4 regions of the Staphylococcus ursi genome follow, and region 2 is predicted to be linked to each of the others. Evidence: riboswitches for the same ligand, from Rfam matches in the RefSeq annotation. Region 2 holds a riboswitch; each other region holds the start of a gene.

Region 1 (4,220 bases), 980 kb from region 2:
TTGTCCAATAGATAGCCCAAATGAACCAGAGAAGTTTGCGATAGCTTGAGGCACACCTAAGCGATTCGTTTGCGCTTGAACGTTTAATGGCAATGTACCGGCACTTGAACGTGAAGTGAATGCGAATAAAATCACTTCGGCTGTTTTCTTCACATACTGTACTGGATTGACACCAATGATGGCCAAAATGATTAAGTGAATGATGTACATTGTAATGAGTGCTGCATAAGACGCAATGACGAATTTACCGAGTGTCCAAATCGCAGCAAAATCACTCGTCGCAATCGTGTTAATCATAATCGCTAAAATCCCATAAGGAGTAAGGCGCAAAACAAATGTTACGATAGCCATTACAAGTGCGTAAATGGCATCGATACCGCGTTTTAAAGTTTGACCATTTTCAGGTTGTTTGCGTGCGACACGTAAAAATGCAAAACCTACAAATGCGGCAAAAATCACGACTGCAATAGTAGAAGTTGCACGTGCACCAGTGAAATCTAAAAATGGATTTGATGGTAACAATTCTAAAATTTGTGTTGGTAATGTTGTCGCAGTAAGCTCTTTCGCTTTATCAGCAATTTCGGCGCTACGAGCATTTTCTGCCTGACCTAAGTCAATACTAGAGGCATCTAAATTGAATGCGATTGCATAGATAATACCGATAATCGCTGCAATCGTTACGGTACCAATAAGAAACATGAAGATGAAGCTGCCGACTTTAGCAAACTTTTCTCCAATTTCAATTTTCGTAAATGCTGCGACGATAGAAACAAAAATAAGTGGGATGACAATCATTTGTAGCAATGAAATGTAGCCATTCCCAATTAAGCCGACCCAATCCGTTGTTTGAGACGTGACCGTGCCTTCAACACCATAAACAAGGTGGAGTAGCAAGCCTAATAGGATACCTAGGCCAAGTGCAAAGAACACGCGTTTGGGAAATTTGACGTGCTTTTTAGCCATGACCCATAGGCTTATTAACGCAATAAGAAAAATAATTAAATTAATAATCACTAAAAAAATAGACATAAATACGCTTCCTTTTTAATTCCGACTTCTATAATAGGATAATGGTAAGGAAACATAAAATCAAGATATATTTTTTATATTTGCTTAATTTTAGGTGTAAATGGAGCGAGCTGATGTTGGGCTTCACTATCCTCATCAACGAGTTGTGCCATCAGTTGTCCAGCAATCGGTGACAGTAAAATACCATTACGATAATGCCCTGTCGTCACGAAAAGTTGAGGTGCGATTTTCCCCATAATAGGTATTTCATTCTCTGTAATGGGGCGAATCCCCGTCCAAGTTTTAATGACATGGTGTGACCGTAATGCGGGAATCATGTTCAAACTTTCGTGCTCAAGCCACGCAAGGTTGTCGTCATTGTTTTCAGTGTCCCAACAATCATAATCGGATGTTGCGCCTATTAAGAAGCGATTCGGCAGTTTTGGGACGATGTAACAACCGTTCATATTAAAAATCGTTTCTTTTAAGCCGTCGTAATCAGACGCAATCAATTTGACGTCACCTTTAACAGGATGCGTTGGTAATTCGAAACCTAATTGTTGAAGCAATGCGCCACTCCATGCGCCAGCTGCAATAATGAGCTCGTCAGCTTCGAATATGCCTTTTGACGTCTCAACACGGTATCGATGATGATGGCGCTGCAACGCGTGAACCTCCGTATGGGTCATCAATTCGATATGGGAACGTTGCATGACCGAAGCAATGAGCGCTTGTGTGTAGAGATTCGCATTAATTTGGCCGTCGTCTTGAATTTTGAACGCGGCACTTTGTGATGGATTGAGATGGGGGAACCGTTGTGTTAATTGTTGCGTCGACAGTTGGGTGACGGTGTGGTCATGATGGTGTAAAAATTCGAACTGTTGACGGACTGCTTGGACATCTTGGGGTTGAGAAGCGACTTTGATGAGTCCATGCTGTTGATATTCGATATGAATCCCCGTTTCGCGCTCCAGGGTTTGAGCTAATTCAGGCATCATCGCACGGCTTTTCATTGCAAGTCGATAAAGTGGGGTATCTTCAAAAAATTCATTTTGTGCGCCTAACATACCACCTGCAGCATAAGATGCGTTCATTCGTGGGGTGGAGCGATCAATGATACGGATATGACGATGTTTGGAATCGAGTTGGCGTGCAATAGACAATCCCATGACACCTGCACCAATAATTATCGTTTGTTTCATAAAAAAAGACCTCCTGCATAAAAGGATGCAAGAGGAAAGCGTATATGATTGAAATAATGTGACTACTCACCATTCATCTTGAGACTATTTCGTCGTCATATTGCGCTTCCCTTCGTTGGTTCTAACCACGTCAGGTTCAAAGAGTTAAGATACCATCTTTCTCAGCTCACCTCGAGCACCCCTAGCTTATGTTTTTTTGTTGATCATTCATTAGTATTACTTAAACGGACGTTAAATCGAAACTTTTACAATTCTTAGCCTATCATCAATGTTGCTTAGCCACCAAATAAACGTTGGAAGAACCCTTTTTTCTCATTGCGGTGAATCGTTTCCGCAAGCTCTTGATGCTCTTTCGTTTGGGTTTCAATCGTTTCTTGCGTTTTTGACAGTTGCTCAGTTTGTTGCTGTTGTGCAGTAGTCAAAGCTTCAAGCGACTTGTTGCTCGTTTCCAACTGTGTATGTAACTGTTGATGTAATGCTTTAAGTTCTTCTTGTTGTTGATGCACTTGTGAGACCATTTGACCTAACATTTGACGTTCTTCACGCATTTGATTGATTTCGTGGCGCAACTCTTGAATCAATTGTGGCACTTGTTGGTCAGCAGGTAATTGTTGATCGTTTTCTTTAACGATGACCTGTAAAAAGTCTTTTTCTTTTTCGAGCGCTTCGAAAGCAAGATCGTAACTATTCGTTTGTGCGACACGTTCAGCAATTTCTTGGAAGAGTTCGATATCTTCTTCTTTAAAGTCTGTCGCTTCACGTCCACGATATTCAGTCTTGTTTAAATGATAGCCGCGTTCTTCAAGATGTTGGACGATTTTACGGACTTGTTTTTCACTAAGCTCAGATCGTTGAGCAAATTCTTTTGTTAGCATATGCCATTAGGTCCTTTCCCTCATGTTTTTAGACTGTCGGTAGTGTGCGTTCAGTGACCCGTCAGTCTTACCTCTTTACCATTGTAACGGCTTTAACGGTTGATTTCAAGGGTTTAGGCATAAGGTTCTTTGCGCAAATCCATTTTAACGAGTAATGGATAAATCACATGTCTTGGAATACGGTTCGCAAAAACATATTTAATAATATAGGCAGATTTAATACTCGTACCGTAAATATCTTTCGTTAGAGGAATATTCGCTTTAATATACAACGCCATAGGTACTGGTTTGCCATTGCGATCTAATGAAGGTTGTAAATAAGCAATATCGTTTTGTTTTTCATAACCTTGTTGCAATAAAAAGCGACGACGGAATGCAATTTTATCAGCCGTTTCAGTGTCCACGTTGGGTGATTCAAATGTCGACTCGAACATGAAGAAATTCACATCTCGGCCATGGAGTTGATTAGAAATTTGATTCACATCTTTTTCGATTTGTTCAAGTATCGCTTTAAGGTACTGCTCACAATTGTCACCGGGCTGACTCAAGAGATAGACTAAAAAACCCACATTCGTCGTTGCTTCGTAATGCGCTGTCGCAAAACTTACGACCTCATCGTTTTCTATACCTACGAGAAATACGAAATCATATTGTGTTTTTTCGGTTTTTAAGGATTGTTCAAATACAGACTCGTCTTCTGTTACGAGGGGGTCTAGTTTATCCATATAAAATTCTAATGCTGGGACATACCATGGATCTTGGGTTGATTGAATATGTACAAAATGCATGTCACTTCACCTCTCTTAATGGCTATAGTATAGCATATATAGAGCGAGAAATAGCACAATTAATGGGGGAGATACGAAGCACAATCTATAGAAATAAATACTTCACCCAAGACCTAATCCTTTCAATACAATGACGTGTACGAAAGTTAAATTAAATCTTGGGTGAAGTAGTAAGGACTATAGATACACATGAATGATTACTCAATATCGCCGTAATGTTCAGATGGTGCATGTTTATCTTGCAGTTTTTGGTTCGCAGCATTATGTTTTTCATATTCATCTTGACCATATTTCAGTTCTTGAACCATAACCACAATTTTGTTATTTAAAATGTCTTGTTTAAGATC
Region 2 (4,220 bases):
AGTCTTTATAACTAAAAGGGACATGATAATAATAAGTCCGTGGTCCATCTTTAAATCCTTTTTTCTCCATAGCTACTGATAGGCGATGCGCTTTTCTAATGTTTTGACTGAGCAATGGAATTAATAAATGTTTCAGACGTTTGAAGCCTGAATAGTTGCGGTTATCAATCATTTGATAGCGCATTTTTAAGGCGTTGCGTAGTTGGAAAAGTGATTCTAACATGATTGGAATCATACGAAATGCCGCCATAAAAGCATAAGCAATTTTCGGTTTCACTTTTAAATGCTGCATCAAGCTGTAAAAAATCATGATGACTTGTGACGTAAAGGCAATAGACAATCCAAAATAACTCACAGTCATCGTCCGGAATGAGAGATGGAGCCCACGCACAAGACTTTCCGTCGTGATGTTAACGAAGCCGAATTTTAATAACTCATGTTGCCCATCACCGTAAAATATCATGAATAATGAGGAGGTGAGGGCGAAAAATGTTGCGAGTAATGTGAACGTCAAGACGACTTTCCACTGTGTCCCTGCAACGAGTAACATAAAAATGAGCATCAATGTCGCAAGATAAATCATCACGTCAAAATGATGAACGAAAATAATGAAGAAGAAGAGTGAGACGCCTAACAATAATTTGGTTACGATATTCACATCATCCATGAACGTGTGACGTGTTTTCCAAGATTCAATCATGTGCGCACCTCCTCGACTTCATAGAGTTTGCCATCTTTGACTTCTATCCGACGAGTAGGGTAACGTTCAATAATATGTGCATCGTGCGTGACCATTAAAATCGTCTGACCTTGCGCAATTCGACTTTGGAACAATTCAATTAATTTAAACGTGTTATGACTGTCTAAGCCAAATGTCGGTTCATCTAATAAAATCATATCTGCATTGGTACTTAATGCGGTAGCGACACTCAGTCGACGCTTTTGACCCATAGATAATTCAAATGGGTGTTGACTCGACACATGCTCCAAATCAAGCAACGCTAACATTTCCGCAGTTTTCGCTTTCGCATGCTCAGGATCCATATGATGATAATTGACCCATATTTCATCAAACACACTATTTTGTATAAATTGCAGTTCAGGATTTTGATACACTAAAAACATATGTTGCGCTGCATCTTTAATTTTAGTTAATTTCTGCCCGGCGTAACGCATGTTCCCCTTATAACGTATCAATTGCATCATCGACTCTAACAGCGATGTCTTACCTGAACCATTTTTCCCTGTTAGTGTAATCCATTCTCCTGGTCCAATTTGTAATGCGTCCACTTCATATAATGTACGACGGACCCTTTGTATAGCGCCTTGTTCGAATGAAAAATGAAAATTTTGAGCAGTAGATTGGACGGGATGTTGGGGCATAGGTGCATGCGACCACGCTTTTGGATGCCACACGCCATATTCACTTAATAATGCTTCGTAATGCGACATAATATATTCAGGCGTGCCTTGTTGCACAATGTGGCCATGATGATTCATCAGTATGACACGATCGACATGTTGCCAAATATGTTCCACCTTATGTTCGACAATCAGTACGGTCTTGTCCTCCCACAAATCCTTCAGTAGATTCCATAAATTTTCTGTCGCTTCTACATCTAACATCGCAGTCGGTTCGTCAAGAAACAATGTATCTGCGCCCTGGAGTAACGTTCCCGCAATCGCTAATTTTTGTTTCATGCCGCCACTCAATTGATGAATACGTTGCTTCGGATTCACATCCAGACCGACATAGTTTAAAGCTTCATGAATACGGCCGTCCATATCGTGACGCGGAATTTGTTGGTTTTCTAATATAAATGCCAATTCTTCATTTACTTGTGGCATACAAAACTGCGAATCTGGGTCTTGGAAAATGACACCCGAATTTTCAGCGATTTCTAATGTATCATATTTCATTGGTAAATCAATTAAGTTCGGCACAATGCCACTTAACACATTGAGTAACGTACTTTTACCTGAACCAGATGGCCCAAGTAAAAGCACTTTTTCTTTGTCTTTGATTTCTACGTCAATCCCGTCAAAAATTTTATAATCTGCACTCGGGTATTTTAAACGTAAATTTTTAACTTTTAACACAGTAAGTCACCCTTATAATGCATCGTAATCGTCTTTTGAAGCAGGACGAAACAGTTTCGTTACACCAGTTTGATCCAATGCCTTAACGAGTAAGTATGGGAAAACACCGGCTAATACAGCACCACTGATAATACGAAAAGCAATCAGTAGAACTAAGTTCCAAGTCGCGACTTCATTTAAGTAACCATAGTACCAGTCGATAGGTAAGCTAATGATTGCAGCTGCCATACCTGCAAGCACAGCTACCATAAAAGCACGTGATTTGTAGCGGAAAATCGCAAAAATAATCTCACACGCCAAACCTTGGAGTAAAGCGTAAATAATTGTAGGGATATCAAAACGTCCCATTAAAATGGTTTCACCAGCACCTGCAGCAAATTCAGCTAACAATGCAATACCCATTTTAGGAATAATGAGATATGCAACGACTGCAGCGCTAAACCACATACCATACATCAATTGATCAAGATGTAAACCTAATGGCTGTAAAGTATTCGTGACAGCCCACCATAAATTATAAATCACTGCAAATATCACTGATACGAGTACAGTGACGAGGATGTCTGACAACGTTAAGCCTTTTTTCATATCTAAACTCCTCCCAAAAATTAAAAAAATACGCATATCTCTTAAACCAAAGATAGGCGCATCATGTGCTCATTAATATATGGATATGCTATTGGAGTGACATACAAAGTCCATCGCTCAATATACATATCATAACAAAACACTTTCCTACGCTAGTATCATCTAGTTCAGGTTCAAAGGGTTTGAGGTGACACCTCATCTCAGCTTTCACACCCCTAGTGTGCGTATTTAATTGATAATGTCAATGTACACCTAGAACATTGAAAAGTCAAGGTTTCAAACGAGTGCTGACTAAATATTTGTAAATCTACAAACCATTAAAAATGTATATATATTGGAAAAATGAACAGTCAAGGCGAGCATCAACATAGCAGTCACAATCAAGACAACAGTATGACACCCAAATGACTTTTAGAACAATGCACTATGAGGATTAGGATTAGGTGGGCAGTTGAGTAGGGATGACTTGAAGTGTACGTATGAGGATGGGCATTTCAATTTATCAGTAAAACGATGTACTAAAGCTGGTGAACACCTATTGACACTCAGCGACCTCCAACCTTAAAGAAGAAAAGGTGAGAGGTTACTTTAACAATGGTAATTGATTTTGATATTGATAAGACATCATGGTGAAATGAGGAAGTATTGAATTTAAAACATTTCACTCTCACAATTAAGAACACTCACGAAAGATTGTAAGAACAGCTCGAGACTCCCGAGGGATAAATCAAAGGCTTAAATGTGGTTTCTGATTATTAACAGAGATCACTGTTTAACGCAGTAGCTGTCTGACTTCTCAATGCTCATGCTTTTGAGAAGTCTAGTCAGCTTTGCGGGGGGGGCAGTACGACGAAATCTTTGTAATACATGAGATTTCTGTACTGCTCCCGAAAATCCAAGTTGGCTTCCATTTCGTGAACACTCCAATCAAGCCAAATTGAGTTGCGTCAAGTCCTTGGGAAAACGAGAGCAAGTTCGTCAATTTGTAGGGTAAGAGGAAACATTTAACAAAACAAATGATATCCCAATGTTTTAAAAATAAAAAGGAACAGGCCACAATCAGCCCATTCCTCACACATCAAACAAAAACTAAAGATTACTCAAACGTTTTTTGAATATCATCTTTCGTTTTCTCTGCACCATCTTTAGCATCTTCAGTTTTATCTTTCAACTCTTTCTCTTTATCTTTCGCTTGTTCTGCAGCTTTTTTAATATCTTTTTCAGCCATTTCCAACGCCTACCTTTCAAATTGTTTGTATCACTACTATAGCCTTTATGTGCACAACTTAAACATTAGACCTATATAGAAATGAGACTTTGACATATCGTGCGCCTAGCTATATAGAGAAATATGAATGAAATAAGTAAATGCAACATTAAAAATTTTAGCTTCTGTTCTCGTATAAAAATAAATGAATTTTGATATACTTAACGCATCATTACGATGTAAAAACAACTCATGGATAATTAAGATATTTGAAAATAAAAATAAAAATAAATCCTTATGGTATTATGTATTAAATGGATAGGTC
Region 3 (4,220 bases), 1.1 Mb from region 2:
GGTTTAATTATTTTATAGTGTCTCAAAAGCGGGAATAATAGCACATGTATGTATGCTTCAAATATTATTGTCGTTCATCTTTAAGACGTGGTTTAGATTTCATCATGCGATTGAACGTTGTGATGAGCTCTTGACCTTGCATGCCTTCATTGACAAGTTGTTCTAATAAATTTTCCGCATAAACTTGTCGCAATGTATAAATATGACACTCAAATACAACTGAAATACTGCCATTTAAAGGTGTAATGTGCTTGATTGTCGCATCAAACAGCGCAGGATCATTAGACGGTCGCGTAATAACGACACGAATATCTAAAAGTGCTTCTGCCTCCATGTACGCTTGCATCTGTTCTTGATGTATATCTGAAATAACTATTTCTAACACCCAACCCGTACCACTATTTTCTTTATTAATAATTACACCGTCTAGAAGTTCATATTCAGCCACGCTACTATTTTCAGAAACGATCTGAAAACGAACAGCTTTAAACGTCTTCATTGGAGCCACCCCCATATCATTTAAAAACTTTACGAAATTTCTATGGTACTTTTCATTATAACGCAATTTTTAAAATAATTCTCGATTAGGCTTAAATACACCTCGATGCATACTTTAATTTTATGGGAATTTGCATTTTGTCATTTCACATTGAAAGGTTTATATTACGGGTACAGGAGGTGAACAACATTAACCATTTTCAAGCAGTAGGTATCATTAACCGCCCGCCCAGTTTTTACGAAAAAGAAGAGAGTTACTTTGTTACCTTTACCGTTGCTGTCACGCGAGAGTATTTAAGTAAAAACCAAAAGCCCATCACTGATTACTTAAATTGTAAAGCGTTCGGTAACATTGCTCTTCAAATTCATGAAAACATCCATGAGGGGACAACTGTAGCCATAAGCGGGCAAATCCAAACCAGACGTTACATCCATAATGATGAAAAACGTTATGCTACAGAATTACTCGTTTCACAAATCTCTCCAATTGGTACAGTAACGATAGAGTCAAACAAAGATGAGTTCAACGATGAATAGCAAAGCAACAAGCAAAGTTTTTCCAATATTTGATAATCCCACCAACTTTTATCAACCCTTCTCAAAGTATATTCTCCGATTGAAATAATTCGATTTATCTCACACCATTACTTTTATCTTCAACATATTGACTTGAGCTCTAATGATATTTGGTATACAACCTGCTACCAAAATTGTCTATCTATCAACCTTAAAATGAGGTGTATTGGCTATTAAATACGTGCATTGTATTTAGTGGCCAATCACCACTTTTATTCTTATTGATATTTAACGAATGATTCATAAGAAATGTAAAATAATCTAATAGAGTCATTTGTTTTGTTAAACTATACATATATTTTGCAATTTGTTTAGTGCTTTTACATAATTGAACTTGTGTTAGGTTTCTGATACATTAAAGATAACTAAAAAAATGAAGGACTACTAGGGGTGCCGATTTATGGCTGAGATGAATGGATATTCAGACCCTCAGAACCTGATTTGGATGAAACCAACGTAGGGAAGTAGCACGTGGACACGCATGCTTCAAATGTGTGAACAAGGCTACTTTCAAGGTAGTCTTTTTTCATATTAAAGGAGAATGAAGATGCGTTTTTCTGAACAAATTAAACAAGAAGCACAACCAATGATTGAACAAATTTATCAAGATGGTTTTATACAAGGCATGCTTAAAGGGAATATTGCTACAGAAGCAGTTAAACATTATTTACGCGCAGATTCACGTTATTTAAATGAATTTGCTAAAATATATGCGCTGCTTATACCTAAAGTGGATACGAAAGATGAGATTCAATTTTTAACAGAACAAATTCAGTTTGCGAGTTCTGGAGAGGTAGAGGCCCATCATATTTTAGCGGACTATATCGGTGAAGATTATCAAAGCATCATTCAACAAGGGGATTGGTATCCATCTGCCGACCATTATATTAAACATATGTATTATAACGCGTATGCTTTTGACAATGTTGCTTATACGCTTGCTGCAATGGCACCGTGTCCTTATGTGTATCAACAAATAGGTAAAATGGCGATTGAAAATCATCACTTTGAAGCCGATCATCCATTAAAAGCATGGTTCGATTTTTACAATAGAGAAATGGATACGCTGTTGTCCTATATTGATCGTTGGCTTGACTCATATGCAGAAGCGAGTTCCGAAAGTGTTCAACAACAATTGAGACAAAACTTTCTACAAAGCACGGTTCATGAACGAAACTTTTTCAATATGGCTTATCAACTTGAAAAATGGGAATTTGGAGGAGAGAAATGATGGAAAAACCAAAAATTGCGCTAACGATTGCAGGTACAGATCCAAGTGGTGGTGCAGGAGCAATGGCAGACTTGAAATCTTTTCATTCTTGTGGTGTCTATGGCATGGCTGCAGTGACAAGTATCGTGGCTCAAAATTCAATGGGTGTGCAACATATTCATAATTTAGAAGCAAGTTGGTTAGAAGAGCAATTAGACAGTGTCTTTAATGACGAAATGCCGCATGCGTTGAAGACAGGTATGATTCCGACGCCAGAAATGATGGAAGTGATTGCATCATATTTGAAAAAGATTAATATCCCATATGTGATTGACCCAGTCATGGTCGCTAAAAGTGGTGATTCTTTAATGGATCAAAAAGTGCGTAACCGTCTTAAAGAAACACTGTTACCTTATGCAGATGTGGCAACACCTAATGTCCCAGAAGCTGAAGAAATCGCTGGTGTCACAATCGATTCGGTTGAAAAAATCCATCAAGTTGGCCGTTTTTTTATTCATGATATTGGTTCAAAAGGGGTCATTATTAAAGGTGGCCATCTAGAAGGAGATGCCATCGATCATTTATTTACGCAAGATGGTCATTATGAGTTTAAAAGCGAGCGTTTTCCAACTCAACATACACACGGCACGGGTTGCACATTTTCAGCCGTCATTACAGCAGAATTAGCTAAAGGAAAAACAGTTTATGACGCGGTAGCCAAAGCAAAAAAATACATTTCATTAGCGATTCAACACACACCAGAAATTGGTAAAGGTCGAGGTCCAGTGAATCACTTTGCATATGAAAAATTAAATGGGTGGGATTAACATGAATTATTTAGCAGAAGTCAGAAAGCAACAACCCCTTGTCGTTTGTTATACGAATGATGTCGTTAAAAACTTTACTGCCAACGGTTTGTTGAGTATGGGTGCAAGTCCAGCGATGAGTGAAGCCCCAGAAGAAGCAGAAGATTTTTTCAAAGTAACACAAGGATTATTAATCAATATTGGTACGTTAACAGCGAGAAATAGTGAGGACATGCTAGCTATTGCCAAGACTGCGAATCAAATGGGTGTACCTATCGTTTTTGACCCTGTCGCAGTGGGTGCTTCGCAATTCCGTAAAGATTTTTGTCAACGCTTTTTAGAAGAAATTGATGTGTCTGTCATTAAAGGCAACGCATCGGAAATGATGACATTAGTTGATACAGCGACGACGATGAAAGGTACAGATAGTGCTTCTGATATTGATGTTGTCAGCATTGCACATCAAGCTTACGAAAAGTATCAAACCGCTATTGTCGTCTCAGGTAAAGATGATGTCATTTTACAAGATGGGAAAGTGGTCATCTTATCAAATGGTTCTCCGTTGTTGACAAAAATTACAGGAGCTGGTTGTTTATTAGGCGCAGTGGTTGCCAGTTTTCTATTAGGTGAAACAAAGCCATCTATCGACCCACTCATTGAAGCCGTTTCATACTATAACATTTCAGCAGAACAAGCTGAATTACGTGAGGGTGCAGATTTACCAGGTACATTTTTAGTCGCTTTTATCGATGCATTAAATCAAACATTAGCTGAGTCCTATTTAATGGAGATTAAAAAGAGAGAAGTGAGTGAAAATGACATTTAATCGAAAACAGTTACGTGTGTATTTTATTGCAGGTACACAAGATGTTAAACAAGGTAGCTTAGATGGCATTTTAAAAGAAGCGTTAGAAGCGGGTATTACGATGTATCAATTTCGTGAAAAAGGCCCTTCATCTTTACAAGGTGAGGAGAAAACAGCAATGGCCGTTCGTTTAAGAGATTTGTGTCGCCATTATCACGTGCCATTCATTGTCAATGATGATGTTGACTTAGCTATTGAAGTCGATGCGGATGGGATACATGTCGGCCAAGAAGATGCGAAAGTACAGTCATTTCAACATTTATTA
Region 4 (4,220 bases), 1.4 Mb from region 2:
TGACTTCTGTACGTATGGCCGCTTCAAATTGTTCTGGAGCCAATCTGAATTGATACACGCCGCCACATAACACTTGCGTAGACTTAAGCTGTTTGTTTTGTAGACGCGTGAACTGTTGCTTGGCACATACGGGACAGTCCACTTCTTTAAGACTTTGAATCGAGATTTTTTTCACTTTACCTTGATCAATATCACTGGTCGTCATTTGGTAAGAAAAATCACCATGCATCAGGTAATAAAAGACTTCTGCCACGACAAAACTACTCGCCAAATGAACAGCGGGTGGCAACACTCCGTTAAGGTCACAACTTTCCATCGTCTCTGGCACATCCGGCATCACACAATGTAAACAAGGCCCGTCATGACTGATTGGAAAGACACTCAGCTGACTCCCCACTACTGCACCGTAAACATAAGGAATATCCAATTTTCGTGTCGCTTCATTCACTAAATAACGTGTTTCAAAACGATCCAAACCATCAAGTACCATATCCGGTTGTAGTTCCTCAAGAATGCCTTCAATATTGCGTGCTGTCACTTCTTCGTATAACGGTTCGATTGTTACTTCATGATTCATCATCGCGAGTCGTTCTTTTAGTGCAAACACTTTCGGCTTCATCGCTTCAGCATCTGCTTCAACATAGCCACTTTGACGATGTAAGTTAGATAAATGCACCACATCTTTATCGACGATCGTCAGTTTGCCAACACCACTTCTCACCAATTGCTCAGCGATGCCACTACCTAAAGCGCCGACGCCGATGACAAATACGTGTAATTGTTGTAACTGACGTTGGCTCTGTTCCCCAAAATGTTGGAAGCGTATTTGTCTATGATAGCGTGTCATTATAAAAAGCCTAACCCCTCAGATGGACTGGATTGCACTGCATTATAACGAATTGGAATACGACCTGCTTCATAACTTAAACGACCCGCTTCGATTCCTTTTTTCATCGCTTCAGCCATCTTCACTGGATCTTGTGCACGAGATACAGCCGAATTGAGCAAGATTGCATCTGCGCCAAGTTCCATCGCTTCGGCACAATCTTTTGCTGAACCAATCCCTGCATCTACAATGACAGGCACGTCACATTTTTCAATGATATAACGCAAATTCAGTGGATTCGTAATGCCACGACCTGTACCAATAGGAGAAGCAAGTGGCATCACCGCATGAACACCTAAGCTTTCTAGTCGTTGCGCTAATACGACATCATCTGAAATATACGGACAAACGATGTAGCCTTTTTCTAATAAAATTTCACAAGCTTTGTACGTTTCTAACGGATCAGGTAATAATGTATCGTCATCGCCAATCACTTCGACCTTAATCATGTCACACACGCCAGCTTCACGCGCTAATTCAGCAATACGCACCGCTTCTTCTGCCGTTTTCGCACCTGCTGTATTGGGAAATGTTGTAAATTTTGATAAATCGACATTCGCCAATGGATTCGGTAAGTTTCGGTCATATAAACTCATACGTCTGACCGCAAATGTGAGCACTTCTGTTTCTGATGCTTCAATCGCCTTAGACTGAATCGCTTCACTTTCAAATTTTCCTGTACCTAAAAATAATCTTGAATGAAATGTTAAATGTCCAATTTTAAACATCTGTTAACCGCCTCCTACAAATTCTAACAATTCTAATCGATCATCTTGCCGTACTTCAGTTGTGGCCCATGCTGAACGTTTAACGACTGTTGCATTACGTTCGACTGCCATCCGTTTCGATTCGATACCGAAATGGTCTAAAATGTCTTGTACTGTCGTGCCTTCTTCAAATTGTTGCTGCTCTCCGTTCACAAAAACTTCCATTCATTTCACCTTCTTTAATGACCAATTATCAACCATCTTTTCAAACGATTGAAGTTCATGTCTAAATGCACTGCTGATACACGCGATTCCTGTAAAATGAGACGATATATGTTGTACTGTGTCAGCTGTAATGCCTCCCAATGCCACTACCGGAAAATCAATGGTCAAAACTTCATCAATTTCAAGTTGTGTTCGCGGTGGCAAGTCAGGTTTTGACGAGGTTGGAAAAAGATGTCCAAATAACACAAAATCTAATCGTTGCGCTTTTGCTTCACGAACCATCGCTGCTGAATGTGTCGATGTGCTCACTTGATAATGAGGGTGCGCTTGCTTTAATGATGCAGCACGGTAATCTCCCTCTTTAAAATGCACATTTGAAATGCCGAGTTCAATCGCTAATGTCACATCCGTATGTATGATGACTTTAGATTTTGGAAAGCCATTCGCCAATAATTGGGTGATCCATTGCTTGAGTGGGTGCCGATTCATAGGCGTCCGTAAAATGACACCTACTATCTGACTTTCAATAGCACAGAGCCTTTTGATATGCCAGTCATCTAGTACAACATACGGTGTAATCACAATCATCATCGCCTTTTCCCTCCCTTTCTATTCACAATAAAAAAACTACTTTCCTCGTTATTTACAATAGAAAAGTAGCCTCATTTGACACGAATACAGCCACTTTCCTACGCCAGTACGAACTGGATCAGGTTCAGGAATTTTGAAATCAACATTTCAATCTCAGCCATTATGAACGGCACTTCCAGTGGATTGTTTCAAATATTCAATTGTTTTATCGTTTCATTATACGAGCTAATTCTAACACATAACGAATGATGTGGAAAAGGTTTATAAATAAATTAAAACCTAATTCTCGTGGTGAAAACTGACCTCGCTTCATACGATTGAAGTCATAAAGTGTATACAATAGAAAAAGTAATAACCCGACAACTGCAATAATCGTGTAGTAAATCGGGCTGTGAATCCACCAACCAACGAGACTTGCTAAAATGAGCGCGATTAATGTCACGAATAAATATTTCCCTAAGCTCGACGCATCTTTAATCCAAAAATAACCGAAGATACCAAAAATGACAAATCCAGATACGGCTAAAATAACCATATTGAAAAATAAACGCGCACCTAAATCTTGCAATGTATACATGAATGTCGCATAAGATAATAATCCGACGACAATCGTATAAATATGAGAAATAATCGGGCCACTAAAGCGCACACGTTGAAATACCATCGAAGCTAAGATTAAGATGAGTAGTCCGATAGAGAGTGGTTGTCGCCAAGCTATCGGTAAAAATTGTCCAAAATATGTTGAAATCCCAAAAATCAGCCAATAGTACATAAAAAACAACCATACTTTACCATAAGCAGAACGGGATTGATTTTGTGTTGCCATCTCATTTTGCCTCCTTTTCTTCTATTTTACGGTATGTCACAACAGAATCAAATGCAGAAATGATACAACTATTCCATTGATAAACGATGCATTTATATTACAAAAACTTTAATTATCTCAAAAGATTTGCAAATCAAATTTTCTATAAATTGGATAGTGACAACATTTAAGCACAATACGATAGCAAAACTATATTTTTCGCAACATTACAGATTCGTAACATCCCCCCAATATTACAATATTTTTGTTATCATAATGATTGAATTAATAATCAAATTACACATTTCGTTATTCATTGCTCAACACATCTTATCATTCGTGTAAATAAGGAGGCAATACATTGAAAAAACTCGCATTTGCATGTACGTTAACTTCAGGTGCGGCAGCCGTCGCTATGCTCAATCATCAAGATGCTGACGCGTCAACACAATACACAGTCCAATCTGGTGATTCACTTTGGTCCATCGCGCAAAAATATGGAACGACAGTTGATGCACTTAAGCAATCCAATCAATTACAAAACAACATGGTCTTCCCAGGCCAAGTCTTATCCATTGGTGGCGGTAGTGGTGCACCATCTTCTGCTACTGTACCACAACAAACTGGTGGCGCTTATACTGTACAAGCTGGCGAATCTTTAAATATGATTGCCACAAAATACGGTGTGTCAGTTCAAGACTTAATGCGTGCTAACGGATTGACGAGCTACTTAATCCATCCTAACCAACAACTTCAAATCCCTGGCGGTAATGCTGGCAACACTGCATCAAAAACAGGTGGCGCTGGCGGTACAGGTAGTATCTCAACAAGCGGCCAATACAACACACCTCTATTTAGCCATCAAAACTTATACGACTGGGGGCAATGTACGTATTATGTATTCGATCGTCGCGCACAAATCGGTCAACCTATTAGTACGTATTGGTGGAACGCTGATCATTGGGCAGCTAATGCCGCAGCTGATGGTTATACAGTAGACCACAAT

Evidence for each region. Region 2 has a riboswitch for thiamine pyrophosphate ahead of GZH82_RS03920 (ECF transporter S component). Riboswitches for the same ligand answer to the same signal wherever they lie in the genome.
Region 1: linked by a shared signal. The riboswitch ahead of thiO (glycine oxidase ThiO) and the one ahead of GZH82_RS03920 (ECF transporter S component) in region 2 are both predicted to bind thiamine pyrophosphate.
Region 3: linked by a shared signal. The riboswitch ahead of tenA (thiaminase II) and the one ahead of GZH82_RS03920 (ECF transporter S component) in region 2 are both predicted to bind thiamine pyrophosphate.
Region 4: linked by a shared signal. The riboswitch ahead of GZH82_RS11435 (thiamine phosphate synthase) and the one ahead of GZH82_RS03920 (ECF transporter S component) in region 2 are both predicted to bind thiamine pyrophosphate.

Annotation. Positions count from the first base shown of each region.
Region 1 covers NZ_CP048279.1:2,825,025-2,829,244, reverse strand. The annotation lists gene GZH82_RS13455 (L-cystine transporter) at 1-1,029, opposite strand, end outside; gene thiO (glycine oxidase ThiO) at 1,104-2,210, opposite strand; TPP riboswitch at 2,301-2,403, opposite strand; gene GZH82_RS13445 (hypothetical protein) at 2,486-3,085, opposite strand; gene GZH82_RS13440 (hypothetical protein) at 3,199-3,873, opposite strand; gene GZH82_RS13435 (general stress protein) at 4,071-4,220, opposite strand, start outside.
Region 2 covers NZ_CP048279.1:907,837-912,056, forward strand. The annotation lists gene GZH82_RS03910 (energy-coupling factor transporter transmembrane component T family protein) at 1-700, opposite strand, end outside; gene GZH82_RS03915 (ABC transporter ATP-binding protein) at 697-2,100, opposite strand; gene GZH82_RS03920 (ECF transporter S component) at 2,113-2,688, opposite strand; TPP riboswitch at 2,816-2,915, opposite strand; gene graF (glycopeptide resistance-associated protein GraF) at 3,785-3,916, opposite strand.
Region 3 covers NZ_CP048279.1:1,979,008-1,983,227, reverse strand. The annotation lists gene GZH82_RS09220 (YwpF-like family protein) at 65-499, opposite strand; gene GZH82_RS09215 (single-stranded DNA-binding protein) at 679-1,035, shown strand; TPP riboswitch at 1,451-1,554, shown strand; gene tenA (thiaminase II) at 1,622-2,305, shown strand; gene thiD (bifunctional hydroxymethylpyrimidine kinase/phosphomethylpyrimidine kinase) at 2,305-3,111, shown strand; gene thiM (hydroxyethylthiazole kinase) at 3,113-3,916, shown strand; gene thiE (thiamine phosphate synthase) at 3,906-4,220, shown strand, end outside.
Region 4 covers NZ_CP048279.1:2,418,245-2,422,464, forward strand. The annotation lists gene GZH82_RS11420 (ThiF family adenylyltransferase) at 1-847, opposite strand, end outside; gene GZH82_RS11425 (thiazole synthase) at 847-1,614, opposite strand; gene thiS (sulfur carrier protein ThiS) at 1,618-1,818, opposite strand; gene GZH82_RS11435 (thiamine phosphate synthase) at 1,819-2,409, opposite strand; TPP riboswitch at 2,488-2,596, opposite strand; gene GZH82_RS11440 (Bax inhibitor-1 family protein) at 2,615-3,235, opposite strand; gene GZH82_RS11445 (LysM peptidoglycan-binding domain-containing protein) at 3,576-4,220, shown strand, end outside.